DNA from 2 places in the Serratia sp. GW822-FHT06E05 genome. Region 2 is predicted to be linked to the other one. Evidence: predicted binding sites of a transcription regulator. Region 2 holds the regulator's gene; the other holds the start of a gene.
What was found. The regulator PurR, encoded in region 2, represses purine synthesis genes. The targets are predictions, from matches to a motif close to CANGCAAACGTTTGCNTG.
Positions count from the first base shown of each region.

Region 1 (16,407 bases), on a different contig from region 2:
ACCACAGCAGCCTACTGAGTGCCAAATCAGACCTGATCCTGACGGGGCAGAATTTCACCAATGAACAGGTGTCCACAGGAACACTGTTGAATTACATTCGTTATGTCCCTGATGAAAAAGCCAATAAGGAACATGGGAAAACCACCTTCAATCCGTTAACTGCAAAAGAGCTGCGGTTAACGAATTACTTCACTCGAGGTGATAACGTTCAAGTCTGGCAGTCCACTCTGTCCCCCTTACCCCGTGCCAGTTTGAGTGCCGGAAACAACCTGGTCGCAGATTTCAAAAACAAGATAGAAATCAAAACCCCAACGCCGTCTGAAAGTCAGTTCACGGAGGTGAAAACGACCGGACGCCTGGAGTCCATTAAGGCGCAAAACGTGGTGCTGCATGCGGCCAATATCATCAATACCGACGCCATTAACGCCAGCGGCAATCTCACCGCCATTGCCGAAGACCGCATCGTACTGGGGCAGGGCATTCTGTCCGCAGGTAAAGCGCTGGATTTGAGTGCCGGCAATGCCATCGATGCCTGGCAAAGCGAACTGAAAGGGCAGGATGTTACTCTGACCGCCCGTACCGGCGAAATAAAGGTGCACACCAGCGAGAAACCCCACTATTACCATCCTGACGGGGTGCGCTGGCTGGGCAGCCTGGAAGCCTCGCACGACTTGACGCTGACGGCGGGCAGCACTATAACCCTGGTCAATACACTGCTAGCGCAGAGTCGTAATATCAGCATGACCGCCCCCGGCAGCATCGGCATCATCAATAATGATGCTGTTCTGGTGCGTACCCGTCCCGGCGAAAACCTGTCGGCGGACCAGCGGTTGCAGTACTTCAACAACCTGCTTCAGGCTGGCACCATGAACGCGACCGGGTCGATAACGATGAACAGCGGCAGCGGCCTGTCGCTGAACGGCATCAAAATGACGGCCGGGGGGAATGTCAACCTTAATGCCGCACAGAATATCGACCTTAACATGCGCCCCCTGGGTGATGCCTACCGTTCTCTATTTGCTGCGACCCGCACACCCGAATTACGCAGCCAGGTCAAGGCGAACGGCAACCTGCTAATTAACTCGGGGCGCGATATCGGCCTGCAGGGCAGTGACGTGTGGGCAGGCGGCGATGCGACGCTGATTGCGGGACAGACACTGTGGCTGGCAGCTGTAGGTTATTCCGCTATCGATGCAACCAATGACAACAACAAGGACGACCGTCAGTGGGTCACTGGCCTGCACGGTGGCAAGACACTGACCCTGTCCGCCAATCGCGATATCCTAACCTATGGCTCACACCTTTCGTCTGACGGCAACATGACGCTGACCTCCGGCGGCGACATGCGCTTTGAGGCGGTGCAGAACCACAGCTATCGTGAAGGCGGCAAAGAATTTACCGAAACACGCACTCAGCAGGGCACAGAACTGAGTGCCGGCGGTCTGCTGACGGCCATTGCCAACGGCAGCATCCTGTTCCAGGCGACTAAACTGCAGTCGAAAGGGCAATCCGGGCAGGTGAATACACCCGCAGACCTTTCTGGGGTTGATGCTGTATTTTCAACGGCTGAACGCCTGGCGCAGGAGGCCAGACAACGATTTGACCAGGCGATGAATAACCGGACTCAGGCCGAAGGTCAGCTGAATGACCGTCGGCGCGAGTTGGACAGCGCACGACAGCATCCTGATACCTTATCGTTGTTCAATGTTGGCGCACACCCCATTACCTCGTCGTCGTCCCGATTTGTTTCAGTGCCGAGCTATAGCGGAGGGGGCGCCAATTATGACGCTTCGGCGTTGATTGATAACCAGGCACACCTCGACCGGTTATTGCAAGAAGGGGGCCGGGCATTTGTCAATAATGTTCTTCAATGGGGAGATGTTTCGGCACCGACTCAAGACGGTGTCAAAGTCGGGAACGCGATAAAAGAATCGACCATCGAGGAATATGACAAAATTCGTCAACGCCTGATAGACAGGCAGAACGCGGTCAATAACGCTCAGAACGCGTTCACTACGGCTCAACACGCATTCGACCAGGCCCAGCAACAGATCGCGCAGCCGACGAAAGAAAAAAATGCTGCTGAAAATCAACTGAATGTGGCGCGGGCGGAAAGACAGCGCCAGTATGATGCGGAGAGGCAACGTAAGGATCAGGAAAACGCCAGAAACAGGGAGCTGGCGGTCCGCACCGGTTCCATGGATATCGCCGCCAAGGGCGGCTATCTCTATGCCCAGGCGATGGAAGAGTCCAGCCACTACGAGAAAACGGAAACCAAGCGCAAGTGGTGGGGTAAAAAAACTGAGGTCAAGCAAACCCGCCATGACGTGACCAATAAGGTGACCGAGTTTACCTCCCCCGGCAATATCACCCTGATGAGCCGTGACGACAGCACCTATGAGGCGAGCAAGATTGAGGCCGGTAAGAATGCCCGACTGACCAGTACCCACGGACAGGTCAACTTCCGTGCGGTGAAAAACACCAACTTCGAACAGACCGTCACTAATTCGAAAGGGTTCTTCATCAAGCAGGCCAACAAAGGGTACGAAGACAATAAGTGGGTACTGCCGAGTATTCATACTGGCGGTACGTTGACGGTCGATGCCGCCAAAGGCGTCAGCGCCGACGTGAAGGTGAGAAACGGCCAGGTGCTGCAAAGCGCCATCGATGCGCTGGGCAACACGCCGGGCACCACCTGGGTCAAAGATCTGAACAAGCGCAATGACGTGCAGTGGAATAAGGTCAAGGACGCCTACGACAGCTGGGATTACAAGAGCCAGCATCTGAACCCGGCGGTGGCGGCAGTGATTGCCATCGCGGCAGCCGCAGTGACGGCGGGCAGTTCGCTAACGGCGCTGGCGGCCAGTAATGTCGCCGGGGCCATTGGCGGCGGCGCCGTTACCAGCGGCGCGGTTACGGCTGGTATGTCATCGTTGGCCTCTCAGGCGGCGGTGGCGCTGGTCGAAAACAGAGGCAATCTGTCAAAAACCCTGAAAGTGCTGGGCAGTAGCGAGAGCGTGAAGGCGACGGCCACGGCAATGGCAGTGGGGGGCGCGCTCAACGGCTTCGACAGTGCGATGGGCTGGAGCAAGGACGCGGCGGGCAAACCGCTCAACCCGAACAACGTCAAGCTGCCACAGCTGAGCAATGGCGACTGGAGCAAGGTGGCGCAGCGTGTGGCTGGGCAATCGGTCATCAGCTCTAGCCTGAATACGACCATCAATGGCGGCAGCTTCAAAGACAATTTGACCAATGCGCTGCTGGCGAATATTGGCAGCCAGTTTCAGGCTGAGGGTGCCAACCTGATAGGGGATAATGGTCAGGTTCTCGGTGTACCGGGCCGGGCCGTGAGTCATGTGGTGCTAGCGGGAATCAGCGCGGAAATCGGCAGAGGAGACGGTAAAGGGGCCGCTGCCGGGGCATTGGCGGCGGAACTGGCCGGGGTGATCATCAACGATAACCTGGTAAAAACCGAAGGATGGCAGGAGCGTCAGTCACAAATCAGCCGTGTTGCAGGTGCCTTCGCGGGAGCTATAGCTACCGGCAAAGCCTCGGGTACCAACAGCGGTGCAAACGCGGGTGAATTTGTTGAACGCTTCAATCGCCAGCTGCATCAGGAAGAACTCAACGCTATTAAAGTGCTGTCGAAGGGCGACAAGGAAAAAGAAGCGCGTCTGATGGCAGCATCTTGCCGAAAAGTAGCCTGTACCACGCAGGAAGCGTTAAACTCGGAAGAGCGCAAGCAGTTTGAAGACCTGATGAAGAAATACCCGTCAACGCGGGACGAAGATGGGCTTATTGCCAACTACTGGGTGCAAAAAGAGCGTCAGCGCTTCGGCAACTACCCGGCGTTTGCCGGTTATGACAGTGAAAAGTTATTCACGTATGACTTGGGTGACCAGATAACCGACAGCCAGCTGTTTGCACGAAACCAACAGATAGAGCAAATCAGCAAGCTGACCGGATGGTCGCCGAGCTGGGTGAATGCCTCGGTGATGGCGGTTTCTATCGCCAGTACGTTTGCCGGTATGGGTAAAGCGAACGTCGGCAACCAGTACCTGTCATCCAAACTGGTAGGGCCAACCAATGCCTGGAAAGGGTATCTGGTCAATGAGAAGACCATCCAGCAGGCTGCTACGTTCAGACAGCAGGTGTTGGATGCCAGGGCGCCATTTGCGGAAAAAATCCGAAAGAAAGGAAATGCCGCTGTTGCACAAATCGATGTTCCTGGTATGCCGAAAACACTTGCGGCACACAGCAGGATCGCTAAAGCAGAAAAAAGTTTCATAGGTGATGGCAACCAAAACTTTAAATATGAAAGCATTAAAAATGCTGATGGTATGCTCATATCTAGGAATACGGATTCTGAGTACAAGATTCTTGACAATTTAGCTGATAAGTTGGGCAACAATGTGTCAGCTAAGGGGAGAGTAACCATTTTCACTGAACGTGCTGCATGTGAGAGCTGCTTGGGTGTTGTTGATCAATTCCAGAAAAAATACCCTGGAATAAAAGTAGAGATTCTCGACAACAACGACGTAATGCTGATTCCCGGGAGGTTGAAATGATGGATGACGAACGCATGACTTATGAAGAATTGCGAACCGAGTATTTAGATTGTTTTTATAGCTGTTGCAGAAGTCACATTACTGCTTTTAATAAAAATGGTACAGCCTGGGAATATGGTATAGAAGAAATAGGGTATGCATCTTACCAATACGAAAATGCACCATTATCGCCTGTAGAAAGGTTAATGCTGAAAGTGTTTACACTCATTCTTATGGCCGGTAGAGGGCCTAAAGATATTGAGAATAATTACCGAAACTCAATTTCAGCCATTTTGGAACAAACGAATCTTGAATCTCTAATTGAAGGTATTGGCGAAGATGAAAAAAGTGACTTGCTTTATGATATGGAGTTGCTTGGATTGCTTGAGAAGCCTGAGTAACTTCCTGTTCCCAAAAGTATGAGATTAAGCACGTTTTGCGCATGCAGGTGCTAGCGAAGGTAACCAAGTAACACTGCAGGCCAGGATTGTCGTAAATCTAACGTCCTTACGAACGGCTCTTTGGAGCCGTTTTTCTTGATTTTGTATTCCACATAAACGTCGACATATCTCACCGAGCGATGGCCATCCTCGGGCAGCTGGGGCGCACCAACTGGAAATTTACTCTATCCATGAAGCCTTTTTGTGGCCTTACCGGCGTCCCCGCTGCGCAGTTGAGGCCTCGTCTGCCAGCTGCGTGATGAAGTACGGTACCGCGCCTCCTTCGCAGACTCTGTACGTGGCTTAGGGTGAGTTTTGGCAAATACAAACCTAAACATTATTACTGCCATTATCCATTAGTTCACGCCAATACGCGATGAACCAAAAAATTGCCCTCAATAATGAACGGGGTGTCACTAAGTGTAGTTCAGACATCGTAAAGACGGTGGTCATGGGTGCTGACCGCCGGGCTGGTTTTATGGGGACTGATGCGTTTGACCGAGGCGCGTACCGCCAGTTTGCCGTATAGCAGCAGGTTACAAGGCGGTGCATCGGCGCGCAGCATGCGGCGTTGCAGCAGTTGGATCGCCTCATAACCCAGTTCGTCGCGCGGTACCTGCACCGAGGTGAGCGGCACGTCGTGAATTTCCGCCAGATTGAAGCCGTCGGTGCTCATCACCGAGATATCGCCCGGCACGCTCAGCTGCAGTTTATTCAGCGCCTTGACCGCGCCGACCGCCATGTAGTCGCCACCGGCAAGAATGGCCGTTGGCAGCTGCGAGCGGTGGCTCACCCGGTTGATAAAGGTGGTAAGCGCCTGCTCCGCTTCTTCGCTGCCGAAGCCGGAAGTTGTCACCAGATGGCGGCCGTCGTCAAAGGCGATATTGTGCCGCGCATAGGCTTGTTTAATACCCGCCAGCCGCAGTTCCATGGTGTGGCGGCGCAGGCATTGCAGATTCAAAATATGGCTGTGCCCTTGTTGCACCAGATAGTTGGCGGAGAACTCGCCAATCAGTTGGTGATCGGGTGACACGCTGTCGAGCCGCATCTGGCGGTCGGTGCAGTTAATCAGTACGCAGGGTTTATTCAGGTCGGCGGCCAACTGGTGAATGTGTTCGTCGTCGATGCCGATAATCAGCGCCGCCTGAGTTTGCGGATCGCTCATTTTTTCCAGAAACAACGCGCCGTCGCTGTGCAGTTCTTCCAGCCCACAATAGCGGATCCGCACTTCATGCTCAGCTAATGCGGCGGAGATCCCCTGGATCACCTTGTAGTAGAAGATATCGGTGCGCACATCAAAAGCGCGCTGGGGGGCGAAGACCATCACGTTATTGAGCATCAGCCTGCCGCTGGAAATGCCCTGCAGAATGCCGTTCTGTTGAGCGCAGGCCAACACCTTTTGTCGAGCTTCGACGCTGGTATTGGACTTACCGGCTAATACACGTGAAACGGTGCTGATCGACAGCCCGGTTTGCCGGGCAATTTCCTGTATTTTCAGCTTTCCGTTCATTCTGTGATCTCCTTCAAATTCGGTAATGAAAATATTTTCACGGTGTTTTTTCAGCGTACTGTCAGGCTTCTGTCGCCATTATGGCGAGCTTTTATTCTATGCATGAGAATTTTTGCAAAAAACCTCGTTTCGCTCACGCTTCCGGCTGGCTAGTCTGAATTGGTATACCAACTTTATAGATTTATCAGTCCAATTAATGGACTGAATTATAAATAAAACGAAAATAAATCATGTGGTTGTGATCGTGATGCGTTGGTCTTTGTTAGACATACCGCAGTTTTCCACGGCCCATACCTTCGATACCAAAACGTACCCTACCAAAAGGCGCGCTGTTGCACCGGGCAGCCGTCGTGGAGAGAAGACAGATGAGTGTTGAAATTAATCAAAGGGTCGCCGATACCGGCCGGCGCAAGTTCAAATCGCTGCGCTGGTGGATGCTGGCGCTGTTTTTACTGGGCGTAACGGTCAACTACATCACCCGTAATTCGTTGGGCATTCTGGCACCTGAACTGAAAACCAGCCTCAACATGACCACCGAGCAGTACTCCTGGGTGGTGGCGTCGTTCCAACTGGCCTATACGGTATTTCAGCCGATCTGCGGCTGGCTGATCGACGTTATTGGCCTGAAGATGGGTTTTCTGATCTGCGCCAGTATCTGGGCGGTTGTTTGCATGCTGCATGCCGGCGCGGGCAGTTGGGTTCAACTGGCTATCCTGCGGTTCTTTATGGGCGGGGCGGAAGCGGCGGCCACACCGGCCAACGCCAAGGCGATTTCCGACTGGTTCCCTAAAAAGGAGCGGCCGATCGCCGCCGGTTGGGCGGGCGTCGGTTTCTCTATTGGCGCCATGCTAGCTCCGCCAATTATCGTGATTGCCCACGTTTCCTTTGGCTGGCAGGGCGCTTTTTTGTTCTCCGGCGCGCTGGCGTTGATCTGGGTAGTTTTGTGGTGGTTGTTCTATCACTCGCCGCAGCAGCACCCCAATCTGAGCCAGCAGGAACTGGATCTGATCCGCGAAGACAATGAGCCGGAACTGCCCAGATTGCCGTTTCTCAAGTCGCTGGCGATTTTGTGCCGCAACAAAAAGTTCTATGGCATCGCCATTCCGGCCTTTCTCGCCGAACCGGCCTGGGCGGTGTTCAGTTTCTGGGTGCCGCTGTACCTGGCCACCGAGCGCGGCATGGACTTAAAGCACATCGCCATGTTTGCCTGGCTGCCGTTTTTGGCGGCGGACATCGGCAGCGTTGCCAGCGGCTATCTCACCACCCTGTACCGCAAATGGTTCGGCTGCAGCCGCGTCAACTCGGTGGTCGCCAGCTCGGTGACGGGCGCCTTTATGATGGTTTCGCTGGCATTTGTGGCGATCACCAAAGATCCCTACGTGGCGATCGCCCTGATCTCGATCGGTGGCTTCGGGCACCAGGTGATCTCCTGCATGCTCAGCGCGCTGGTGGTGGAGTCGTTCGATAAAAACCAAATGGCGACCGTCAACGGCATGCGCGGCTCCAGCGCCTGGATCGCCAGCTTCCTGTTTACGTTGCTGATCGGTGCGGTCTCCGACACCGTCGGTTTTAACCCCTTATTCATCGCCATGGGCTTCTTCGACCTGATCGGCGCCCTGTTCCTGATTGCTTTGATCGCCGAACGCGGCGGTAAAAAAACACTCAATAGTTAAGTTGGATGCCTATGAAAACCTTAAAAAACTGGACGCTGGCAGGACAGTATGCCGATCGTATTGAACTGCTGGTCGATGAACGCCATCTGTTTTGCCTGTACGTGTTGGAAAACCACCTGTGTCGCGTGTTGATCAAGCGCAGCGGAGAGCTGGCGCTGGATCGCACCTGGAGCATTGCGCCACAGACCGACGTGCCCTGGGAAGGGCGCGACCGGCTGAGCGTCGCCGGTTTCAACCTGCCGGGTTACCACTTGCAGCAGCATGAGGATCGGTTGGTGCTGACCACCTCTGCGCTGCGCGTGACCGTGCATCAGCCGCTGTGGCTGGAATGGGAACACTGTAACGCCGCCGGTGAATGGCGTCCGCTGGCAGCCGATCGGCCCACCAGCGCCTATTTGCTTAACCCGCACGGTGACGGCGTGGCCCATTATCAACGTCGCCATGCCGCCGAGCGCTATTATGGCCTGGGCGAGAAGGCCGGTGATTTGGAGCGCAGCGGCCGCCGTTTTGAAATGCGCAATCTGGATGCGATGGGTTACAACGCCGCCAGCACTGACCCGCTGTACAAGCACATTCCTTTCACCATCACCCGTGGAGAAGAGGCCAGCTTTGGGCTGTTTTACGACAACCTGAGCAGTTGCTGGCTGGATTTGGGTAACGAGATCGACAATTACCACCTGGCCTATCGCCGCTATCAGGCCGAGGCGGGGGATTTGGATTATTACCTGTTCCTCGGGCCAAAGGTGCTGGATGTCACCAAGGCGTTTGTACGCCTGACCGGCAAGACACACTTCGGGCCAAAATGGAGCCTGGGCTACAGCGGATCCACCATGCATTACACCGATGCGCCGGATGCTCAACAGCAGCTACGGCAGTTTATTGAGCTTTGTCACCAACATGACATTCCCTGTGACTCCTTCCAGCTGTCCTCGGGTTATACCTCGATCGGCAACAAGCGTTACGTGTTCAACTGGAACTACGACAAGGTGCCGCAACCCAAGCAGTTGAGTCAGGCTTTCCACGATGCCGGATTGAAATTGGCGGCCAACATCAAGCCGTGCCTGTTGCAGGATCATCCGCAGTATCAACAGGCGGCGCAGTTAGGGCTGTTTATCCGCGATTCAGAAAGCGATAGGCCGGAGCGTTCGAGCTTTTGGGACGACGAAGGCTCACATCTGGACTTCACCAACCCGGCGGCAGTGCACTGGTGGCAGCAGGGCGTGACTCAGCAACTGCTGGAAATGGGCATCGATTCCACCTGGAATGACAATAACGAATATGAAGTGTGGGACGGCGAGGCGCGTTGCCACGGTTTTGGCCAGCCGATCGCCATCAAACATATTCGCCCGGTGATGCCGTTGCTGATGATGCGTGCCTCGATGGAGGCGCAGCAGCGCTTTGCCCCTGAGCTGCGGCCGTACCTGATTTCACGCTCCGGCTGTGCCGGTATGCAACGTTATGTGCAGACCTGGAGCGGCGATAACCGTACCAGTTGGCAAACCCTGCGTTACAACATTCGCATGGGGCTGGGCATGAGTCTGTCCGGTTTGTACAACCTCGGGCACGACGTGGGGGGGTTCTCCGGCGACAGGCCGGACGCCGAACTGCTGGTGCGCTGGGTGCAAAATGGCGTGATGCATCCGCGTTTCACCATCCACTCCTGGAACGACGACGCCACGGTTAACGAACCCTGGATGTACCCTGCGGTGACGCCGGCAGTGCGCGAGGCGATTGCTTTGCGTTATCGGCTGATGCCGTATTTCTACACCTTGCTGTGGCAGGCCTGCGTCGACGACGAACCGATGCTGCGCCCGACCTTCCTCGACCACGAGCATGATGAGCGCACGCTGAACGAAACCGATGATTTTATGATGGGTCGCGACCTGCTGGTGGCCAGCGTGGTGGAGCAGGGGCAGCGTCAGCGGCCGGTGTATCTGCCGGATAACGGCGACGGCTGGTACTGCTTCTACAGCGGCCAATGGTTCAGCGGCGGCCAGGCGGTGCTGCTGGAGGCGCCGCTGGAGCGCTTGCCGCTGCTGGTACGTGCCGGTGCCGCGATACCTTTGTCGTCGCGATTGGCGCATGTTGACGTGACGGCGGACGATCGGCGCGAGCTGAAGCTGTATCCGCTCAAAGGCTGTGGTAGCGCTTCTGGGCTGTTATTCGAAGATGACGGGGAAAGTTATGGCTGGCAGCAGGGCGATGCGCTGTGGCTGCGCTGGGAGATGCTCAGCGACACTCAACGCATCATGCTGAACATCACTGCCGAAGGCCGGTTCAAACCGGCGTGGCAGACGTTGGCCTGCAGTTTGCCAACTGGAGAGACGCGAGAACTGTGGATTAACGGCGTACCGGGCAGCCGTTTTACGCTGGAGTAAGCGGGATTATTCGGCCGCGCGTTTCTTGCGCGGCTTTTTGGCAACGGTGATGGTTTTCACCTCGCTTTCCACCCAACCATCCTGCAGACGGGTTTTCAGCAGTTCGCCAACCTGAGCCTGCTTGGTGGTTTTCAGCAGTTCGCCGCGCGGGGTTTGCGTCACGCTGTAGCCGCGGGCCAGCGTCGCCAGCGGGCTGACGGCCTCGAGTTGGCTGCAGGCGACGCCGAAGCGCTGGCGCAGGCCGTTAAGCTGGCGATCCCATGCCTGCTGCAAACGGTATTCCTGTTGCTGCACGCGTTGTTGGTAGCGGTGAATACGCGCCTGCGGTTGCATCTGCGCCAGCCGTTGCTGAACCCGCTCGCTGCGACGCGAAGACAGACGCAGTTGGTTTTGCATGCCGTCTTCCAACCGACGTTGCAGTTTGAACAACAGCGTTTGTTGGCGCGCCAGACGCAGGTGCGGGTGCTGCTGCTGCAAACGGTGGTTGATGCGGGTGAACTGCTGCTGGCGCTGCGCCAGGTAGTAGTCCATCGCCATTTCCATCCGCTGTTGCTGTGATTGCAACTGACGCAGCAGTTCCAACTGATTGCGACTGACCAGTTCGGCAGCGGCAGAAGGGGTTGGCGCACGCAGATCGGCGACAAAGTCGGCAATGGTGACGTCGGTTTCGTGGCCGACGGCGCTGACAATCGGAATGCGGCTGGCGAAAATCGCCCGCGCAACGCGTTCGTCGTTAAAGCTCCACAGGTCTTCCAGTGAACCCCCGCCACGGCCGACGATCAGCACGTCGCACTCGTCACGGCGGTTGGCCGTTTCGATGGCACGTACAATCTGCAGGGGGGCTTCCGCGCCCTGCACCGAAGTAGGGTAGATAACGATGGGCAATGACGGATCGCGCCGTTGCAGCACCTGCAGCACATCGTGCAGCGCCGCGCCGCTGGCGGAGGTGACCACCCCGACGCGTTTGGCCGGGCTGGGCAGCGGCTGTTTGAACTGTTGGTCGAAAAGGCCTTCGGCGCTCAGTCGCTGTTTTAACTGATCGAACTGCTGTTGCAACAGGCCGTCGCCGGCGGGCTGCATGCTTTCGGCGATCAGCTGATAGTCGCCGCGCGGCTCATACAGCGTGATGCTGGCGCGCACCAGCACCTGTTGGCCATTTTGCGGGCGGAAGGTAGTACGACGGTTAGTGTTGCGGAACATCGCGCAACGCACCTGCGCGCGGTCGTCTTTCAGCGTGAAATACCAATGACCTGAAGACGGCTGGGAGAAGTTGGAGATCTCGGCGGAGAGCCAAATCTGGCCCATTTCCATTTCCAGCAGCTGTCGAACCGTCTGATTCAGGCGGCTTACGGTAAAAATGGAAGGCGAAACAGGTATCGACATGTGACCCAGATCAAATTTCAAAACAAGCACTTAATTGGTCGATACTACATGGCTGAAAAAGGTAATCAAGAGTTTTTGTGAGAAAGTGCTGGAGGCAACCGATTACGCTCTGTATAATGCCGCGGCAATATTTTATCTTTTTCACAGCCCACTCTGGTGAGATATTGCCCATGCTACGTATCGCGAAAGAAGCACTAACGTTTGACGACGTTCTCCTGGTTCCAGCTCACTCTACGGTTCTGCCTAATACCGCTGAGCTCGGCACCCAACTGACCAAAAATATCCGCCTGAATATCCCTATGCTGTCCGCAGCCATGGATACCGTTACCGAATCCGGCCTGGCCATCGCGCTGGCGCAGGAAGGCGGTCTGGGCTTCATTCACAAAAACATGTCTATCGAGCGTCAGGCAGAAGAAGTCCGCCGCGTGAAAAAACATGAAAGCGGCGTGGTAACCGATCCACAAGCCGTAACCCCTGCCACTACCCTGAAAGAAGTGAAAGAGCTGACCGCACGTAACGGCTTCGCCGGTTACCCTGTCGTCACCGAAGAGAACGAACTGGTCGGTATCATTACCGGCCGCGACGTCCGCTTCGTCACCGATCTGAACCAGCCTGTTACTGCCGTGATGACGCCGAAAGAGCGTCTGGTTACGGTGAAAGAAGGCGAAGCGCGTGAAGTCGTGCTGCAGAAAATGCACGAAAAACGCGTTGAGAAAGCGCTGGTTGTGGACGACAGCTTCCACCTGCTGGGCATGATCACCGTAAAAGACTTCCAGAAAGCGGAACGCAAGCCAAACGCCTGTAAAGACGAGCATGGCCGTCTGCGCGTTGGCGCAGCTGTGGGTGCAGGCGCAGGTAACGAAGAGCGCGTTGATGCGCTGGTCGCCGCCGGCGTTGACGTGCTGCTGATCGACTCCTCGCATGGCCATTCCGAAGGCGTATTGCAGCGTATTCGCGAAACGCGCGCCAAATACCCGGATCTGCAGATCGTGGGCGGCAACGTGGCTACCGCAGCCGGTGCCAAAGCGCTGGCTGACGCCGGCGTCAGCGCGGTCAAAGTAGGTATCGGCCCTGGCTCCATCTGTACTACTCGTATCGTAACCGGCGTAGGCGTACCGCAGATCACGGCCATCGCCGATGCGGTTGAAGCGCTGGAAGGGACAGGTATCCCGGTCATCGCCGACGGCGGCATTCGCTTCTCCGGTGACATCGCCAAAGCTATCGCGGCCGGCGCATCCTGCGTAATGGTCGGCTCCATGCTGGCGGGTACCGAAGAATCACCGGGCGAAATCGAGCTGTATCAGGGCCGTTCGTTCAAATCCTACCGTGGTATGGGTTCACTGGGCGCGATGTCCAAAGGCTCTTCCGACCGTTACTTCCAGACCGATAACGCCGCCGACAAACTGGTGCCGGAAGGTATCGAAGGCCGCGTGGCTTACAAAGGCATGCTGAAAGCGATCGTACACCAGCAAATGGGTGGCCTGCGTTCTTGCATGGGCCTGACCGGCTGCGCCACCATCGACGACCTGCGTACCAAGGCTGAATTTGTTCGCATCAGCGGCGCCGGTATTCAGGAAAGCCACGTGCATGACGTGACCATTACCAAAGAGTCACCGAACTACCGCATGGGTTAATTTCAGGGGCTGCGGCCGGCGCATTTGTTCGCCGTCCGCTGCTCGCATTGCTCATTGACTTTATGTCAACTGCGCATGCTGTGCTGCGGGCGACCACCAACTGTTTGGCCTCGCCGACTGAAACTGTCCTAACGTTTTAGATTTTCCTTTTTCTCTGTTGCTGGAATTCGCCTCACATGACAAAAAATATCCATAAGCATCGCATTCTGATTCTGGACTTTGGTTCGCAATACACCCAACTGGTCGCCCGCCGCGTGCGCGAAATCGGCGTTTACTGCGAGCTGTGGGCCTGGGACGTTAGCGAAGAGCAAATCCGCGAATTCAATCCGAGCGGCATCATCCTGTCCGGCGGCCCGGAAAGCACCACCGAAACCAACAGCCCGCGTGCGCCAGAATACGTGTTCACCGCCGGTGTACCTGTGCTGGGCGTATGCTACGGCATGCAGACCATGGCAATGCAGCTGGGCGGCCATGTGCAAGGTTCCAACGAGCGTGAATTCGGTTACGCGCAGGTGGAAATTACCACCGACAGCGCACTGGTTCGCGGCATCGAAGACGCGCTGAGCCCAACGGGTAAACCACTGCTCGACGTGTGGATGAGCCACGGCGACAAAGTGACCGCTATCCCGTCCGACTTCGTGACCGTTGCCAGCACCGATACCTGCCCGTTTGCCATTATGGCCAACGAAGAAAAACGCTTCTACGGCGTGCAGTTCCACCCGGAAGTGACCCACACCCGTCAGGGCCAGCGCATGCTGGAGCGTTTCGTGCTGGATATCTGCCAGTGTGAAGCCCTGTGGACTCCGGCGACCATCATCGAAGATGCGGTAGAGCGCATTCGTGAGCAGGTGGGCGAAGATCACGTGATCCTCGGCCTGTCCGGCGGCGTCGACTCTTCCGTAACCGCAATGCTGCTGCATCGCGCCATCGGTAAACGCCTGACCTGCGTGTTCGTCGATAACGGCCTGCTGCGTCTGAATGAAGCAGACCAGGTGCTGGAAATGTTTGGCGACCACTTCGGCCTGAACATCGTTCACGTGGCGGCGGAAGATCGCTTCCTGAGCGCCCTGGCTGGCGTTGACGAACCGGAAGCCAAGCGCAAGATCATCGGCCGCGTGTTCGTTGAACTGTTCGACGAAGAAGCCTGCAAGCAGACTGAAGTGAAATGGCTGGCGCAGGGCACCATCTACCCGGACGTGATCGAATCCGCCGCTTCCGCCACCGGTAAAGCGCACGTGATCAAATCGCACCACAACGTGGGTGGCCTGCCGAAAGAGATGAAGCTGGGCCTGGTCGAGCCGCTGAAAGAGCTGTTCAAAGACGAAGTGCGCAAAATCGGTCTGGAACTGGGCCTGCCGTACGACATGCTTTACCGTCACCCGTTCCCGGGCCCAGGTTTGGGCGTACGCGTACTGGGCGAAGTGAAGAAAGAGTACTGCGATCTGCTGCGCCGTGCCGATGCGATCTTCATCGAAGAGCTGCACAAAGCCGATCTCTACAACAAAGTCAGCCAGGCATTCACCGTGTTCCTGCCGGTGCGTTCGGTTGGCGTGATGGGCGATGGCCGTAAATACGACTGGGTTGTTTCACTGCGCGCAGTGGAAACCATCGACTTTATGACCGCACATTGGGCGCACCTGCCGTACGATTTCCTCGGCCGCGTCTCCAACCGCATCATCAACGAAGTCAACGGTATTTCCCGCGTGGTTTATGACATCAGCGGTAAGCCACCGGCTACCATTGAGTGGGAGTAAGAGGTTTTTATAGATATTTGATTTAAAACAATATTCAATGTGCCATTGATAATGCATATTGCGTTGTCAATGGCATTTTTTATGGCATTGAGTCAGGTATCACAAGTTGGGTGGTACTGATACCAAGGACACATCTAGCGACTGGCATGGTATTTGTCCGAAGTCTGTAAGTTGGGGTGATTTTCGCTGCGTCCTGCGGCTCTGTAAATGGAAGGCACTGACTGTTCTGCAGCGATCTCAGTCGTTCAACACCTGTGTGTGAATAGACGCTGTACGATGAGTTCCGGTCGCCACGATCAACGGCACTAGTAGCGTCGGTTGGGTAGAAAAACTATTCTGCTCCTCATTATTTGAGGATGCCCCAGTGCAGTTGACGAGCACTGCGCCTGATAGACTTACGTGAATAAAAAAGCATGGGAGGCACCGATGTTTAGCGATATTCCTCAGGGCATTAGCCTTTGGGATCACCAACGCAGAGCGCTTTCATTCGTCATTGAGCGTATGCGAGCCAATAGTACTGCTTGCCTAGTTCGGATGCCTACCGGTACAGGAAAGACTGGCGTCATCGCCTGTCTGTCCGTGATCAGTGCGCCAGGTCGTGTCCTGGTACTTACTCCTTGGAAGAATTTACGAGACCAGATGGTCAGCGCGCTCCAGCACGGATTCTGGGCAAACGTCAGATACCCAGCGCCAAATGAAAAAACTATTGTCGGTTTTGTGCCCTCATCCATAAAAGACGTATTAAGTAACACCGATGCCAAGGTGCTTGTCTGCACGTTCACCACACTGACTGAACTCCAAAGATCCTCGCCTCAGGAGTACGCCACGCTCGCCGCATCCGTCGATGCCGTTGTCGTTGATGAGTGCCACTACGAACCGGCACTACGCTGGGGGAAGGCGGTGAAATCGCTTAACAAGCCCATGATCCTCATGACTGCGACACCGTATCGCAATGACCTAAAGCTGTTCCGCATCGAGAACCCAAAAGAATCCGTTTTTCATTTTTCACACCACGATGCCGAAGCGGCAAAGATTATTCGTCCCCTTAAGACGCTATCCCTGCCTGATGAGATGGACGTTCCGAAACT
Region 1 is NZ_JBXALM010000005.1:157,918-174,324, forward strand. It holds gene AC1RKC_RS14295 (DUF637 domain-containing protein) at 1-4,568, shown strand, start outside; gene AC1RKC_RS14300 (hypothetical protein) at 4,565-4,948, shown strand; gene AC1RKC_RS14305 (LacI family DNA-binding transcriptional regulator) at 5,415-6,497, opposite strand; gene AC1RKC_RS14310 (MFS transporter) at 6,863-8,170, shown strand; gene AC1RKC_RS14315 (glycoside hydrolase family 31 protein) at 8,182-10,548, shown strand; gene xseA (exodeoxyribonuclease VII large subunit) at 10,555-11,931, opposite strand; gene guaB (IMP dehydrogenase) at 12,102-13,565, shown strand; gene guaA (glutamine-hydrolyzing GMP synthase) at 13,742-15,319, shown strand; gene AC1RKC_RS14335 (DEAD/DEAH box helicase) at 15,746-16,407, shown strand, end outside.
Region 1: a site for PurR is predicted at 12,023-12,040, ahead of guaB (IMP dehydrogenase). Genes of this name have one in related genera too.

Region 2 (16,407 bases):
CGGCTGTTCGGGTTGCGGCTCATCGGGCTGTTTATTGGCTCGCTGCAGGCGCAGGAAGCGTTGGTGACACAGGCGCAGCACATCCCTTTTTTGCGCATCGCTCATTTGCATCCAGCCAAAGCGTTCTTCGCGGCTGCGCAGGCAGCCACGGCAAAAGCCTCGGTCATCGGCCTGGCAGATACCTCGGCACGGGCTGGGGATGTCAAAAAACTCAAGCTGCTGCGGCACGCGTCCTCCTGTTATCTCTTGCTAATTGAAGACGCCATCGGTGCCGCTGGCAAGTGACTTTTCGGTGTGGCGGCGAAAATAGTCGCGCAAGTAACGCAGCGCCTGGCGATTTTTCTCCGGCATCGCCCGCTCGAGCGTCATCGCATGCAGCCGTAACGGTGTCGGCCGCCATTCAGGCATCAGTTGGATTAACTCACCGCGTTGCAGCTCATCTTCTATTTCATACAGGGGTTGAATCGAGATCCCCAAACCATTGCGGGTGAAGGCGCGCATGACGGTCATGCTGTCGCTGACAATCTGCCCTTCCGCCAGACGCAATTTAAGCTGCTGGCCGCTCTGGTGATGCAAATCGAGATGCGCACCGCTGAAAGCCCCGGTGATCCATCGGTGTTGCACCAGGTCTTGTGGCGTCTCCGGCACGCCATGCTGGCTGAGATAGCGAGGAGCGGCACACAGCACCATCGGCCATTCGGCCAGCGGGTGGGCAATCATATTGGCGTCCGCCAGTTGACGATTAACCCGCAGCGCAATATCGATACGTTGATCAATCATATCGACAATCCGGTCGTCAGCCAGCACCTTCAGCGTCAGCTTGGGATGCGCCTGCAACAACGGCGCCATCGCCTCCGCTAACGGGCGACCACCGATACCGATGGTCGTCGCGATGCGCAATTCTCCCACCAGGGTATCGCGCAGTTCCGCCAGACGCTGTTCCGCCTGCTGTGCCTGAAACAACATCGCCTCACAACCGGGATAGAACGCCGCCCCCGCTTCGGTGAGCGCCAGGCGGCGTGTAGAACGGTGCAACAAGGGCACGCCAAGCGTTTTTTCCAGTGAGCGCAGGTGCTGGCTGACCGCTGACGGCGTCATTCCCAGTCGCCGGGCGGCTCCGGCTAGCGATCCTTCGGCCACCACGGTGGCGAATACCGCCATTCGATTCAGTTTATCCATGATTATGAAGTTTTACTTAATCAAGAAAGCATGAATATGGCACTAATCAACATCATTGTTAAGTACTACATTATCTATACCCGCTCAGGTCAATCTGAGCAGAAAGTTAATACTGACCCCTTTACTGACAGGAGCATAAAGATGAAAGTAGCCATTATTGGAGCAACAGGTTTTGTAGGCCGCCGCGTGCTGGATGAAGCTCTGGCACGTGGACTGCAAGTCACGGCGATTGCCCGTCAGCAAAAAGACCTGCCGGAAAACGCCAACCTGAGCATAGCGCTGGGCGACATCGCCGACACCGAATGGCTGGTGAAACAGCTGGCCGGTCAGGATGCGGTGATCAGCGCCTATAACCCAGGCTGGGCGGAAGACAACCTTTACGAAAAAACCAGCCGCGGCGCACAGCAGATCCTGGACGCGGTTAAAAAAGCCGGCGTTAAACGCCTGCTGGTGGTGGGCGGTGCTGGCAGTCTGGAAGTCGCGCCGGGCGTTGAATTGGTGGACACGCCGGAATTCCCGGAAAATATCCGTCCAGGCGCACAAGCGGTACGCGATTTACGCAACAAACTGCGTAACGAGACTTCGCTCGACTGGACCTATTTGTCGCCAGCTGCCCTTTTGGAACCTGGCAAACGCACCGGCCAGTTCCGCCTTGGCACCACCAAACTGTTGATGAATGGCCAGGCGCCAGCCGGTATCTCGGTGGAAGATCTGTCGGTCGCCATCATCGACGAAATTGAAAAACCGCAGTTTATCAAAGCGCAATTTACCGCCGCTTACTGATATCGCATCGCCAGACCATCCCCCGGTCTGGCGACCTTTTTTCTAAACCAAAACTAAACGACTTCGCCACCATTCTGAATCTCTAAGGTTTTCTTAAGTTTCATCCTGTAAATTTCAGCGCATTACTTAATAGCAGGACTTAGATTTGGCAATGTGGTTACGTCAACGCTTACAGTGCAACAGCCTGGGTTTTATCCTCGCCAGCGCCTTGTTCTTCACTCTGTTCCAGAATGCGTTATTCCTTCATAAGGCCTGGTCGTATATCAGCTTCGATAACGTCCACAGCGTTATTTTCGCCGCCACCATGCCGGTAGTGATTTTTTGCGCGTTGAATATCATCTTCAGCGTGCTGACCGTGCCCTTCCTGCGTAAACCGCTGATGATTTTCTTCCTGCTCGGCAGCGCGGCCGCCAACTACTTTATGTTCAGCTATGGCGTGGTCATCGACGGCAATATGATGCAGAACGCCTTCGAGACCAACCCGCAGGAGGCCACGGCCCTGCTGACACCCCGCATGGGGCTGTGGCTGGTGTTGCTCGGTATTCTTCCGGCGGTGGCGGTCTGCTTTACCGATATCCGAAAAACTCGCCCCTGGTGGTACATGGCCGGGCTGCGAGCCGCCAACGTGATGCTTTCCGTGGTGGTGATCCTGATTATCGCCGCGCTGTTTTATAAGGACTACGCTTCGCTGATCCGCAATAACAAAAGCGTAGTGAAAATGCTGACGCCTTCTAACTTCGTCGCCGGCACCATCAAGTTTACCCAGCAACGCTACTTCACCCGTAACCTGCCGCTGGTGAAAATTGGTGAAGATGCTCGCAAAGGGCCGCTGATAGCCTCACAGCAAAAGAAAACCCTGGTGATCCTGGTGGTGGGCGAAACGGCGCGCGCCGAGAATTTCTCGCTCGGGGGCTACGGCCGCGAAACCAACCCGCGCCTGAAACAAGACAATGTGACCTATTTTAAAAACGCCAGCTCGTGTGGCACTGAAACCGCCATATCCGTCCCCTGCATGTTCTCCAACATGCCGCGCAAGGATTACGATGCGACTCTGGCTACGCATCAGGAAGGTGTACTAGACGTACTGGCTCATGCCGGTGTTAACGTGCTGTGGCGTGAAAATGACGGCGGCTGCAAAGGCGCCTGCGATCGCGTACCACACGTAGACATGACCAAGCTGAAACTGCCGCAGGATTGCGACGGCGATGTATGCATGGATAATGTATTGCTGTACAAACTGAACGACTACATCAACAGCCTGAAAGACGACGGTGTGATCGTACTGCATCAGATGGGCAGCCACGGGCCGGCCTATTACCGCCGCAGTACGCCAGAGTTCCAGAAGTTCTCGCCGACCTGCGACAGCAATCAGATCCAGGATTGCACCCACGAGCAGTTGGTTAATACCTATGACAATTCGCTGCTTTATACCGACGCCATGCTGGACGACACCATCAAACTGCTGCAGCAGTACAGCGGGAAATTCAATACGGCGCTGGTGTACCTTTCCGACCACGGTGAATCATTGGGTGAAAACGGTATGTACCTGCACGGTACGCCCTATGTCTTCGCTCCAAGCCAGCAGACCCATGTTCCCTTCCTGATGTGGATGTCTGCAGACTATGAGCGCAACTTCAAGATCGATCGCCAGTGCCTGAACAATATGGCGGAAAAGGACGAAGTCTCGCAAGACAACCTGTTCCATACCCTGCTCGGTATGATGAACGTGCAAACTCGCGAGTATCAATCGCAGTTGGATATTCTGCAACGCTGCCGCAGCGGTTCATAACCGCTTAACATCTTCATCCCGCTCGGGCAAAATACCGCTCATCGCAACCGGCGTTCTTACGCCGGTTTTTTTATTGCTATTGACCTAGACCGATTGGTCTATTATGCTGACAGCCATTATGACTAAACATGCGCATTGCCCGACAGACACCCGTGAACATTTGCTCGCTACCGGCGAGACGCTAAGCCTGCGCCTTGGTTTTACCGGCATGGGGCTGAGTGAACTGCTGAATACGGCCGGGGTGCCGAAAGGCTCGTTCTACCACTACTTCCGTTCGAAAGAAGCCTTTGGTGAAGCGATGCTGCAACGTTATTTCGAGCATTATGATGGGCAAATGAAACAGCTGTTTGCCGACGATAAAAGCGATGCGCGCCACCAGCTGCTGAGCTATTACGCCCAGGCAATCAGCTATCACTGCCGCAGCGAATGCCACAATGCCTGTCTGGCGGTGAAGCTTTCCGCCGAGGTGAGTGATCTGTCAGAACCGATGCGTCATGCATTGGAAACGGGAACCGCCCGGGTGATTGCTCACCTGCAGGACGCGATTGAACGCGGTATCCGCGAAGGCGCCTTGTCGATTGCCATGAGCCCGGCAGCAACGGCAGAAACACTGTATTCACTGTGGCTTGGCGCTTCGCTGCGTGCCAAAATCCGCCGCTCGGTCGCGCCGTTGACCAGCGCGCTGGAAAGTATTGAATTGCTGTTGCGTCCGCCGCAACCTTAAACAAAACACCCTGGCTTTACGAAACTTGCCCTGTGGGGCAGTTTTATTACATTACTAGTCGACCGGTCTATTAATATAGGATGCACTATGAAGATTGAAAAGTTGTTCTCCCCGTTGAAGGTTGGCGCTGTCACCCTGCCAAACCGCGTGTTTATGGCCCCACTGACGCGGCTGCGCAGCATTGAGCCCGGCGATATCCCTACTCCGTTAATGGGCGAATATTATGCTCAACGCGCCAGTGCCGGCCTGATCGTCACTGAAGCCACTCAGATTTCTTTCCAGGCGAAAGGCTATGCCGGCGCTCCGGGGCTGCACACTCCTGAGCAGATCGCCGCGTGGAAAAAAATCACCCAGGCTGTACACGATAAGAATGGCCATATCGCCGTTCAACTGTGGCACGTGGGCCGTATTTCCCACAACAGCCTGCAACCGGGCCAGCAGGCACCGGTGGCCCCTTCTGCGATCAATGCCGACACCCGCACCACCGTGCGTGACGAAACCGGCGCCTGGGTACGAGTGCCGACCTCTACCCCACGAGCGCTGGAAACCGACGAGATCCCGGGGATCATCAACGATTTCCGTCAGGCCACCGCCAACGCACGTGAAGCCGGCTTTGATTTTATCGAGCTGCATGCAGCGCACGGCTATCTGCTGCACCAGTTTATGTCGCCAGCGTCTAACCAACGTACCGACCAATACGGCGGCAGCATCGAAAACCGCACTCGCCTGACGTTGGAAGTGGTTGACGCGAGCATCGCCGAATGGGGTTCAGAACACATTGGCATCCGTATTTCACCGCTGGGTCCGTTCAACGGCCTGGATAACGGGGAAGATCAGGAAGAAGCGGCGCTGTATCTGGTGGAAGAGCTGAACAAGCGCAATATCGCTTATCTGCACATTTCCGAACCCGACTGGGCCGGCGGCAAGCCTTATTCCGACGCCTTCCGTGACTCGGTACGCGCCCACTTTAAAGGCGTCATCGTCGGTGCCGGCGCTTATACCGCCGAGAAAGCAGAAGAGCTGATCAATAAAGGCTTTATCGATGCAGTGGCCTTCGGCCGCAGCTATATCGCCAACCCGGATCTGGTAGAGCGCTTCAAGCAGAATGCTGCGTTGAACGAGCCGCAGCCTGCCACCTTCTATGGCGGCGGTGCAGAGGGTTATACTGACTACCCGACGCTGTAATAACGCGGAATACCAGATAAGAAAGCCCGCCGGTATGCGAATGCCGGCGGGCTTTTGTCGTTTTTCGGTTCAGGGGCAATTTAACGGGGAACCAACTTTCCCCAACGTTCGATCTCAGCGGCGTCGATATTGTTCATTATGGTGCGGAACCAAACGGTAAATTTATCAGGATCGTTTTTTATCTCCTGGGCTAATTGCCGAATATCGACCCACAACCAGCTGTGGGCCTCTTCGGGATCCTCTTGCGGTTCACCGTCAAACAAGCCCACGTAAATATGATCGAATTCGTGCTCAATTAAATCGCCTGGCACTTCCGCGCGGTAGGTAAAACTCGATACCTGCAGTAGCTCAGTGCAAAAGCCCATCTCTTCCTGCAACCGCCGCTGTGCGGCTGCCTGCGTCGCCTCTCCCCAGCGCGGGTGACCACAGCACGTGTTGGTCCACAACCCGGCAGAATGGTATTTACCGTAAGCCCGCTGTTGCAGCAGCAGTCTGCCCTGGCTATTAAATATAAAAATTGAAAACGCCCGGTGCAGTAATCCCTGCTGGTGCACCAGCGTTTTGGTTTGCGACCCCACGGAATTATCTTCGGCGTCCACCAGAATCAGCATTTCATCCATTAATGATCTCCTTCGGCAGTAGCCATCATTCCACACGGGTAAAAACAAAAAAGCATATTAACCAGATCCAAATGTATAAATTGAGGCCATTCACCCTGAGTCTGTATCGCTATCCGACCCTGCTGTTCCTTGCGAGGGGTATAGTACCTATTTCCATCAACCATAGGGCACATACTGTGCGATTGCCATTGATAAGGTGACAATGTCACTGAAGCTCTGCCGCTCCCGCCCCGGCATACATTGAAATCCCTTATGCGGCAACGCTATACTGAATTTCGCTTCAATCCATCCGCCATTGGCAACGGCACATCCAATCAGAGGAATTATGCGCTTACTCCATACCATGATCCGCGTCGGTGACCTGCAACGTTCCATCGACTTTTATACCAAGGTATTAGGCATGCGCTTGCTGCGTACCAGCGAGAACCCGGAATACAAATACTCGCTGGCGTTTGTAGGCTATACCGATGAAAGCGAAGGTGCGGTGATTGAACTGACCTATAACTGGGGCACCGACAGCTACGAAATGGGCAGCGCGTTTGGCCATTTGGCGCTGGGCGTCGACGATGTCGCTGCAACCTGTGACAGCATCCGTAACGCCGGCGGCAAGGTTACTCGCGAAGCCGGCCCGGTAAAAGGTGGCACCACGGTGATCGCCTTCGTTGAAGACCCGGACGGTTACAAGATCGAACTGATCGAGAACAAACATGCTGGGCATGGTCTGGGCCACTGAGGTCGATTAAGGGCGCTTCCTGCGCCCTTATTTTTATCTGCGTGATAACCGCCTGCAACCGGGCGCAAAATTTGCCATAATGCGCGCTGCATTCGATGAAGATAAGAAACTGATGGCCGAAAAAAGTGATCTTAACGCCCTGAGTGGCCGTTTTCGTGGGTTTTACCCCGTAGTCATAGACATAGAAACTGCCGGATTTAATGCCAAAACCGACGCGCTGCTGGAAATTGCCGCCGTTACGTTAAAAATGGATGAAAACGGCTGGTTGCAGCAGGACGAGACCCTGCACTTCCACGTGGAGCCTTTTGAAGGTGCCAACCTGCAGCCGGAAGCGCTGGCCTTTAACGGCATAGACCCAAGTAACCCATTGCGCGGTGCGGTCAGTGAGCACGATGCGTTGCACGCTATTTTTAAAGCCGTGCGCAAGGGCATTAAGGATCGTGGCTGCAACCGGGCAATCATTGTGGCGCACAATGCCAATTTTGATCACAGCTTCCTGATGGCCGCCGCAGAGCGCGCCAGCCTGAAACGTAACCCCTTCCATCCATTCGCCACCTTTGATACTGCGGCGCTGAGTGGGCTGGTACTGGGGCAGACGGTGTTGGCCAAAGCCTGCATCGCCGCCAATATCCCGTTCGACAGTTCCCAGGCACATTCTGCCCTGTATGACACCGAGCAAACCGCGTTGCTGTTCTGTGAACTGGTCAACCGTTGGAAACGCTTGGGTGGCTGGCCACTGGCGGTCGAAAACACCGACTAAGACAAAAAAATCGGGCGGCCCAGTCTTCACTGGTGCCGCCCGATGGATCCCAACAATAAAACCGAGCCGATTATGGCTGCTGGTCTTCCTGCTGTTTGTACTTCTCTGCCGTTTCTTTGATCAGCTGCTGCAGTTCGCCGCGCTGATACATTTCGATGATGATATCGCAGCCGCCTACCAGCTCACCGTCGACCCACAGCTGTGGGAAGGTCGGCCAGTTGGCGTATTTCGGCAACTCGGCACGGATGTCCGGGTTCTGCAGAATATCAACGTAGGCAAAGCGTTCGCCACAGGCAGACAGCGCCTGCACGGCTTGCGCAGAGAAACCGCAGTTTGGCAATTTCGGTGAACCTTTCATGTACAGCAGAATCGGGTTCTCAGCGATCTGGTGCTGAATTTTTTCAATCGTCGTCGTCATTGTATTGCTTCCTCAAGCCAAGTCTTATGGCTACAACATGCATCACACCGGCCATTGTAGCGGCTGGAACAGTCGCAAGAAAACGCCATCTTTTGCAAGGGCATTTCCCCGTAGTCAGTCGCGTCTTACCGGCAAAGCCTTTCCGGTCAAAACATATGCGCAGAATAACATTTTTAATCTGGCCATTTCACTAATATATTTTGCCATCAAAATGCGCCGTTAAATAATCCCGCCGACGGTGATTGTCGCTTTTTTATACATCAACAGATTGATTTTTCAGCAAAAAAAATGCCATTAACGTTTTCTCACAATATGGATTATCATTTATGAGTTCTTCGCTGTTTTATATGGCGAAATTCGGGAATACTGTCCTTCTTTCGATATCTGTTCCGGGGCCAAGGTTGGTAACGTCGACATGCGTTTAATTCTTACGCTTTTTGTGCTGTTGTTTACACAGCTATTCTTCAATCTGGCGCATGCTGCGCCACAGGCGCGTATTGCCGCCGAGCAACGCAAAAGCCATGTCAACGAAGCCCGGCCAGATGACCGCAAGAAAAAGAAAGCGGTAAAAGCCAGCAAAAAAGCAAAAACCACCACCCCGCAGAAAACCGCCAAGGTTTCCAAAGCCAAAACGGAAAAAACCGCTAAAAAGATCGTCAGCGCCAAATCGAAAGGCAAAACTCAGAAAATAGCCAAAATCAAAGTTACCCCGCCGAAAAAGGGTTACAAAAAAGGCTATGGTCGCCACCGCGAAGCCGGGATGGCCACCGCAAAACTGGTGCGTGATGATAAACCGTTGAAGCTGACTCCAGCGCACAAAAAACGCTATCAGCACGCCAAGCAAACCGCGATGGCCAAGCTGATGGACCAAATGGGCAAGCCTTACCGCTGGGGCGGTACTTCACCAAGAACCGGTTTCGACTGCAGCGGCCTGATTTACTACGCGTATAAAGACGTGGTGAAAATCAAAATGCCGCGCACCGCCAACGAAATGTATCACCTGCGAGACGCCGCGCCGATCAAGAGAAGCGAACTGGAAAGCGGTGACCTGGTGTTCTTCCGCATTAATAACCGCGGCGTGGCAGACCATGTTGGCGTTTATCTGGGCAACGGCAAATTTATTCAGTCACCGCGTACCGGTGAAGAAATTCGGATCAGCCAACTCGACAATGACTACTGGCAAAACCATTACATCGGCGCCCGCCGTGTAGTAACACCGAAAACCATTCGATAATTTCTTTGGCGGCTGGCTTGCCCAGCCGCTCTCCCCTGACTGATTTTCCTGCTGTCCCTAAAGCACCCAATCCTTTAGCCCGCCCCCACTGTATTTCAGCGCGAAAATTGCTAAGCTAAATACCCACAATAAAAACAGGTCAATTTAAAGTCCGTTGCTTTAGCGGCGAGTTGACACTGTACAAGGAGGAAGCAATGTCGTTTGAACTGCCCGCACTACCTTATGAAAAAAATGCCCTCGAACCGCACATTTCGGCAGAAACCCTGGAATACCACTACGGCAAGCATCACAACGCCTATGTGGTCAACCTGAACAATTTGCTGAAAGGCAGCGAGTTTGAAGGATTATCCCTTGAGGCAATCATCAAGGCTTCCAGCGGCGGCATCTTCAACAATGCGGCCCAGGTATGGAATCACACCTTCTATTGGCACTGCCTGTCACCTCAGGGCGGTGGAGAGCCTCAGGGCAAATTGGCTGCCGCGATCAACCAGGCTTTTGGTTCTTTCACCGCCTTCCGGGAACTATTCAGCGACGCCGCGGTGAAAAACTTTGGCGCAGGCTGGACCTGGTTAGTGAAAAAGCCGGATGGCTCGCTGGCGATTGTTAATACGTCGAATGCGGCCACGCCGTTGACAGGTGAAGACAAACCGTTACTGACCGTCGACGTTTGGGAACACGCCTACTACATCGATTATCGCAACGCACGACCGGCCTACCTGGAAAACTTCTGGGCGCTGGTTAACTGGGCATTTGTGGAGGAAAATCTGGCGTAACGCGGGGAAAATACAACCAGGCGTAGCGAACTGCGCCTGGTTGACTGAAGAGTATCAGTTCAATGCTGCGGTGAAGCTAAAAGCGATAATCACAGCCAGCGCACCCAGGGTGGTGAACAGTGACATTTTCAAATCGGTATCCATTACAACTCCTTTTCAGATTGGGTTTCCCAAGGGTAAAAGGCACACAATTAATGTGTTAAACCATTTTCCCACAGTTGGCCGATAAAATCTTGTTATCATTTCCCAGTTTATAATACCGATTACCTCTTCCCCTTTTGCTCAATATGGGACAAAATTCGCAGTTCACAACTGTGTACCGGCAAAATGCCCCTCCTGACCAAGCGCTGACGACTTCAACACACTAAAAACTCAGTTTTCGCTTCTTTGGAGAAGGATCTACGCAGGCAAACGATTAACATCACACTTACATACTGCAACATGTGAGTTCAGGAGTCATTCTTTACATGGCAACGATTAAAGATGTGGCCAAACGCGCTGGCGTTTCCACCACCACCGTTTCGCACGTCATCAATAAGACTCGTTTCGTCGCCGAAGAAACAAAAGCGGCCGTTGGCGCCGCGATCAAAGAGCTGCACTATTCACCCAGCGCCGTGGCGCGCAGCCTCAAGGTCAATCACACCAAATCTATTGGTCTGCTGGCCACATCGAGCGAAGCACCTTACTTTGCCGAAGTGATCGAGGCGGTGGAAAACAGCTGCTACAGCAAAGGCTATACGCTGATCCTGTGCAACTCACATAACAATCTGGACAAACAACGCGCCTATCTGGCGATGTTGGCGCAAAAGCGCGTCGATGGCCTGTTAGTCATGTGTTCGGAATACCCGGACCAACTGCTCGGCATGCTGGAAGATTATCGCAATATCCCGATGGTCGTCATGGATTGGGGCGCCGCACGCGGTGACTTTACCGACACCATTATCGATAACGCCTTTGAAGGCGGCTATCTGGCCGGGCGTTACCTGATTGAACGCGGCCACCGCGATATCGGGGCCATTCCGGGTCAACTGGCGCGTAATACCGGTGGCGGACGCCATCAGGGTTTTTTAAAAGCCATGGAAGAAGCCAATATCGACGTGCGTGAAGAGTGGATTGTTCAGGGCGACTTTGAGCCGGAATCTGGTTACAAGGCCATGCATCAGATACTGTCGCAGAAACAACGTCCTACCGCAGTCTTCTGCGGTGGCGATATCATGGCCATGGGTGCGATCTGCGCCGCCGATGAACTTGGCCTGCGCGTACCACAAGACATATCGGTGATTGGCTACGATAACGTGCGAAACGCCCGCTACTTTACCCCGGCACTGACCACCATTCATCAGCCCAAAGAGCGTTTGGGCGAGATGGCCTTCACCATGCTGCTGGATCGCATCATCAGCAAGCGTGAAGAGTCGCAGGTGATTGAGGTTCATCCCAAGCTGGTTGAGCGCCGTTCGGTCGCTGACGGTCCGTTCATCGATTATCGCCGCTAATTATCTGCGCCGGAAACTCTCACGGTTTCCGGCGTCATTCTTCGCTTAGCCACTCCTGATTCAAGGTTTCACTGTCTCCCAGATAATCCAGCAACCAGGCCATAGCCGGTGACGGCGTATTTTGCTGCCAGGTCAGGCAACAAGGACTGGCGGGAAATGGCTGTTGCAACTGTAGCGCCACCAACTCCCCGCGCTGCACCAAAGGCAATACCTGATGCGCGGGCATCATACCAACGCACAACCCGGCACACAGGCAGTCCACCGCAGAAGCCCAGTCCGGCACCACCAGGCGGCGCTGGTTGTCCAACGTCCAGGTCACGCGCTTGGGCAGGTTGCGCGAGGTATCTTCCAGGCACAGCGACGGAAAAGGCCGAAGTTGATCGTCGTTCAACAGCCCCTCTATCGCGGCCAGCGGGTGATGCGGACTGGCCACGCACAACCAACGCATATCTCCCATATCGCGAAAGGCGAAACCGCCGCCCACCGGCACCGCCCTTGTGGCGCCGATCGCCATATCGGCACGACCGTCCACCAGCGCATCCCATACGCCATTAAACACCTCCGGCTGAACCAGCAATTCGACGTCGGGGAAATGGCGGTAAAAATCCAGCACCAATTGGCGACTGCGTTGGGGTTTAACGATGATATCCACCGCTATTTTCAATTGGCCCCGCCAGCCGTTAGCGACCTGTTGGCACTGTCGGCGCGTGTCGAGCATTTTTTTGATGACACCACGCGCTTCCTGAATAAACAGCACGCCCGCCGGTGTCAGTTCCACGTCGCGATGACGGCGCTCAAACAGCGGTACCGCCAGCCATTGCTCCAACTGCCGCACCGTATAACTTACCGCCGACGGTACCCGATGCAGCTCCTGCGCCGCTGCGCTGAAACTGCCGGTGCGGGCCACCGCATCGACGACATCCAGGGAATATTCAGACCACATAGCTCTTGCCTTCAATTTTTTTAACAGCACCTCGCAAATATTACCGTTTCACAAGCAGAGATCCAGCCGGATACACTTGCCGGCGCTAAAAACCTGCGACAATAAAATATTAACGAGAAATACCATGCGAAATTCCTTTGGTTTTATGTTCTACCTTGCCGGCCTGAGCATGCTGGGATACCTGGCCACCGATATGTACCTGCCCGCCTTCGGCATGATGCAGCAAGATCTGCAGATTTCTGCCGGGGCAATCAGCGCCAGCCTGAGCATCTTCCTGGCCGGGTTTGCCTTTGCACAACTGCTGTGGGGCCCGCTTTCCGATCGCCTCGGCCGTAAACCGGTGTTGCTGATCGGTCTGGCGCTCTTTGCCCTCGGCTGCCTTGGCATGCTGTGGGTGCAAAATGCCGTGCAACTTTGGTCGCTGCGCTTTATCCAGGCGATTGGGGTTTGCTCCGCTGCCGTTACCTGGCAGGCCTTGGTAATTGACCGCTATCGCGAAGGCAAGGCTAACCGCGTGTTCGCGACCATTATGCCGCTGGTAGCCCTTTCACCGGCGCTGGCGCCGTTGGTGGGTGCCTGGTTGCTGAACCACATGGGCTGGCGCGCCATTTTCGCCGTGTTGCTGGGCATTACCGTGCTTCTGCTATTGCCGACGCTGCTGCTGAAAGAAAGCGCCAAAACCGTGCCTTCCGACGACAATAAGAAAAGCGCGCTCAGTTTCTTCCAACTATTAAAGTCACGCATCTTCAGTGGCAACGTTATGATCTTTGCCGCCTGTTCTGCCGGCTTCTTCGCGTGGCTGACAGGTTCACCGTTTATTCTTGGTGATATGGGTTATAGCCCGAACGACATCGGTCTGAGCTATGTGCCGCAGACGCTGGCGTTCTTATTAGGGGGCTATGGCTGTCGTACCGCATTGAACCGCATGAATGGCAACACCTTGTTGCCTTGGCTGCTGGTAGTTTATGGCGTCAGTATGGTTGCATTATATCTGGTTGCCACCCTGACTCAGCCCACGCTCACTACGTTGTTAATTCCGTTCTGCGTGATGGCGTTGGTCAACGGAGCCATTTACCCTATCGTGGTAGCCAATGCGTTGACCCCGTTCCCGGAGGGCACCGGTAAAGCTGCCGCCTTGCAAAACACCCTGCAATTAGGCCTGTGTTTTGTCGCCAGCATGCTGGTTTCGGCCTTTATCGCCCAGCCTCTGTTGGCAACGGTCACGGTAATGGTGTCGACGGTGGTATTGGCCGCGTTGGGCTATCTGATGCAACGGAGAAAGGTAATGGACGATCGACAGGCGACGCGTCAGGAACATGCTAACTCCGCGTCATAATTGCCAGTATTAATAATCACTTAAAGAATATTTTTGCCGAGTGCGATTTACAGTTGAGTAAGCGCCTCGGCAAGCCTATACTCAAAAACGACCTTTAAAAATAACACTTTTATAATTTCTTTATCACTAGCAACTGTTGTGTACGCGTATGGCGTCACAGTTTTTTAAGGATTGTCTTTCCCGCGTTTCTTGCGCTGGAACCTTCTTAAAATTTTCCTCTGTTCATAGTCGGATATCAGACGCCACGGGATTCTTACCGTAGGTAAACGTATGCACCCGCAGAATTTGTCTAAGCTATTTTTTGACGGGTCATAAGTCAGAAGAAGGTGATGGAGAAGCTATGAGTTCATCGTGTATAGAAGATGTGAGCATCCAGGACAACCAATGGTACCGTATCGCTCATGAAATGCTCAGCATGGCCGGTATTGAAATAAACGGCTCGCGCCCTTTCGATATTCAGGTTAAAAATCCTAATTTTTTTAAACGTGTGCTGCAGGAGGGTTCTCTCGGCCTGGGCGAAAGCTATATGGACGGCTGGTGGGAATGCGAACGGCTGGATATATTCTTTCATCACGTGGTCCGCGCCGGTCTGGAAAAGAAATTGCCCCGCCACCTCAAAGATACCCTGCGAATTGCCGCCGCGCGATTAACCAATCTGCAATCGAAGAAACGCGCCTGGATAGTCGGCAAAGAACATTACGATCTGGGGAACGATCTCTTTACCCTGATGCTGGATCCTTATATGCAGTATTCCTGCGCCTACTGGAAAGAGGCGACCACGCTGGAAGAAGCGCAGGAAGCCAAATTACGGATGATTTGCGAAAAGCTGCAGCTGCAGCCGGGTATGAATTTGCTGGATATCGGCTGTGGCTGGGGCGGGCTTTCTGCCTATGCGGCGAAAAACTATGGCGTTTCGGTGGTGGGCGTGACCATTTCTGCCGAGCAGCAAAAGCTGGCACAGGAGCGCTGTGCCGGGCTGGACGTCGAGATCCTGCTGCAGGATTACCGTGATTTGCATCTGCAATTTGACCGTATTGTTTCCGTCGGTATGTTTGAGCACGTCGGTCCGAAAAATTACCGCACCTACTTCAACGTGGTGGAACGTAATTTAAAACCGGGCGGCCTATTCCTGCTACATACCATTGGTTCGAATCGGACAGATATGAATGTTGACCCGTGGATCAACAAATATATCTTCCCGAATGGCTGCCTGCCGTCAGTTACCCATATTGCCCAGGCCAGCGAAGGGCATTTTGTGATGGAAGATTGGCACAATATTGGCGCTGACTACGATCGCACCTTGATGGCGTGGTACGAAAGATTCAAACAGGCATGGCCGCAGTTGGCCCAACGTTATTCGGATCGTTTCGAACGCATGTTCAGTTATTACCTGAACGCCTGCGCTGGAGCATTTCGCGCCCGTGACATTCAACTCTGGCAGGTCGTCTTCAGCCCGAAAGGCGTAGAAGGCGGTATCCGCGTGACGCGCTAAATACGCACAATAAAAAACCCCGGCCAATTAACCGGGGTTATTCTTATACATGACCTGCAAAAGCATCAGCCGCAATAAACACGGATGATTTTATCCTCGCTGTCGCCCAGGAAATTCAGGCGGCGCAGGTTGAAGTCCATCGTGACCGCTGAGTTATACGGAATCGCACGTACCTGCGACTCAATTCGTACGCCTTCCAGCGAAGACATCGGTTTACCGACATAATTCTGGTATTGCGCCGCACCACAGGTGTCGCTATCGGCATCCACTGTCGGGTTGGCTGTGCCCTGGTCCGGCGAACTGCTACAAGCACTCAGCGCCAGCAGCGCCGTTAACATCAACGTTTTCCCATAAAACTTCACGCGATTGCTCCTCTCTGGTGGGTCGTTTGTCAGATCTTCTGCGCCAGCGCGCTCGCTGCCGCCATTGCCGCCTCGCGGCTTGCCAACACCCGTTCAACGGTGTCTACCACCGCCTGCGTTTGCGGGTCGATCTCAATATTCACCTTATCACCCAGGCGTTTTTTGCCCAGCGTGGTACGTTCAAGCGTTTCAGGGATCAGATGCACGCAAAAACGATTATTTACCACTTCTCCGATGGTCAGGCTAATTCCGTCAATACCAATAAAACCTTTGTGCAGAACATATTTCATCAGTTCCGCATTCGGCATACGTAACCATACCTGACGATTATTCTCGGAGGTATAAATCTTGGCAACTTCCGCCGTGCAGATAATATGGCCGGACATCAGGTGACCGCCAATCTCATCATTAAACTTGGCCGCCCTTTCGATGTTAACCACATCGCCCAACGCCAGTTCACCAAGGTTGGTCAGGCGCAGCGTTTCTTTGATCAAATCAAAACTGACGCGGTTACCTTCTACCGCGGTGACGGTCAGGCAGCAGCCGTTATGCGCCACAGACGCACCGAGCTCCAATCCAGGTA
Region 2 is NZ_JBXALM010000001.1:580,502-596,908, forward strand. It holds gene AC1RKC_RS02595 (DUF1289 domain-containing protein) at 1-228, opposite strand, end outside; gene AC1RKC_RS02600 (LysR substrate-binding domain-containing protein) at 250-1,179, opposite strand; gene AC1RKC_RS02605 (NAD(P)-dependent oxidoreductase) at 1,321-1,962, shown strand; gene eptA (phosphoethanolamine transferase EptA) at 2,114-3,751, shown strand; gene AC1RKC_RS02615 (TetR/AcrR family transcriptional regulator) at 3,855-4,475, shown strand; gene AC1RKC_RS02620 (alkene reductase) at 4,563-5,660, shown strand; gene idi (isopentenyl-diphosphate Delta-isomerase) at 5,741-6,280, opposite strand; gene gloA (lactoylglutathione lyase) at 6,606-7,013, shown strand; gene rnt (ribonuclease T) at 7,093-7,773, shown strand; gene AC1RKC_RS02640 (Grx4 family monothiol glutaredoxin) at 7,844-8,191, opposite strand; gene AC1RKC_RS02645 (C40 family peptidase) at 8,607-9,425, shown strand; gene sodB (superoxide dismutase [Fe]) at 9,620-10,198, shown strand; gene cydH (cytochrome bd-I oxidase subunit CydH) at 10,253-10,342, opposite strand; gene purR (HTH-type transcriptional repressor PurR) at 10,666-11,691, shown strand; gene punR (DNA-binding transcriptional activator PunR) at 11,726-12,634, opposite strand; gene punC (purine nucleoside transporter PunC) at 12,759-13,970, shown strand; gene cfa (cyclopropane fatty acyl phospholipid synthase) at 14,311-15,462, shown strand; gene AC1RKC_RS02680 (I78 family peptidase inhibitor) at 15,528-15,824, opposite strand; gene AC1RKC_RS02685 (riboflavin synthase) at 15,854-16,407, opposite strand, start outside.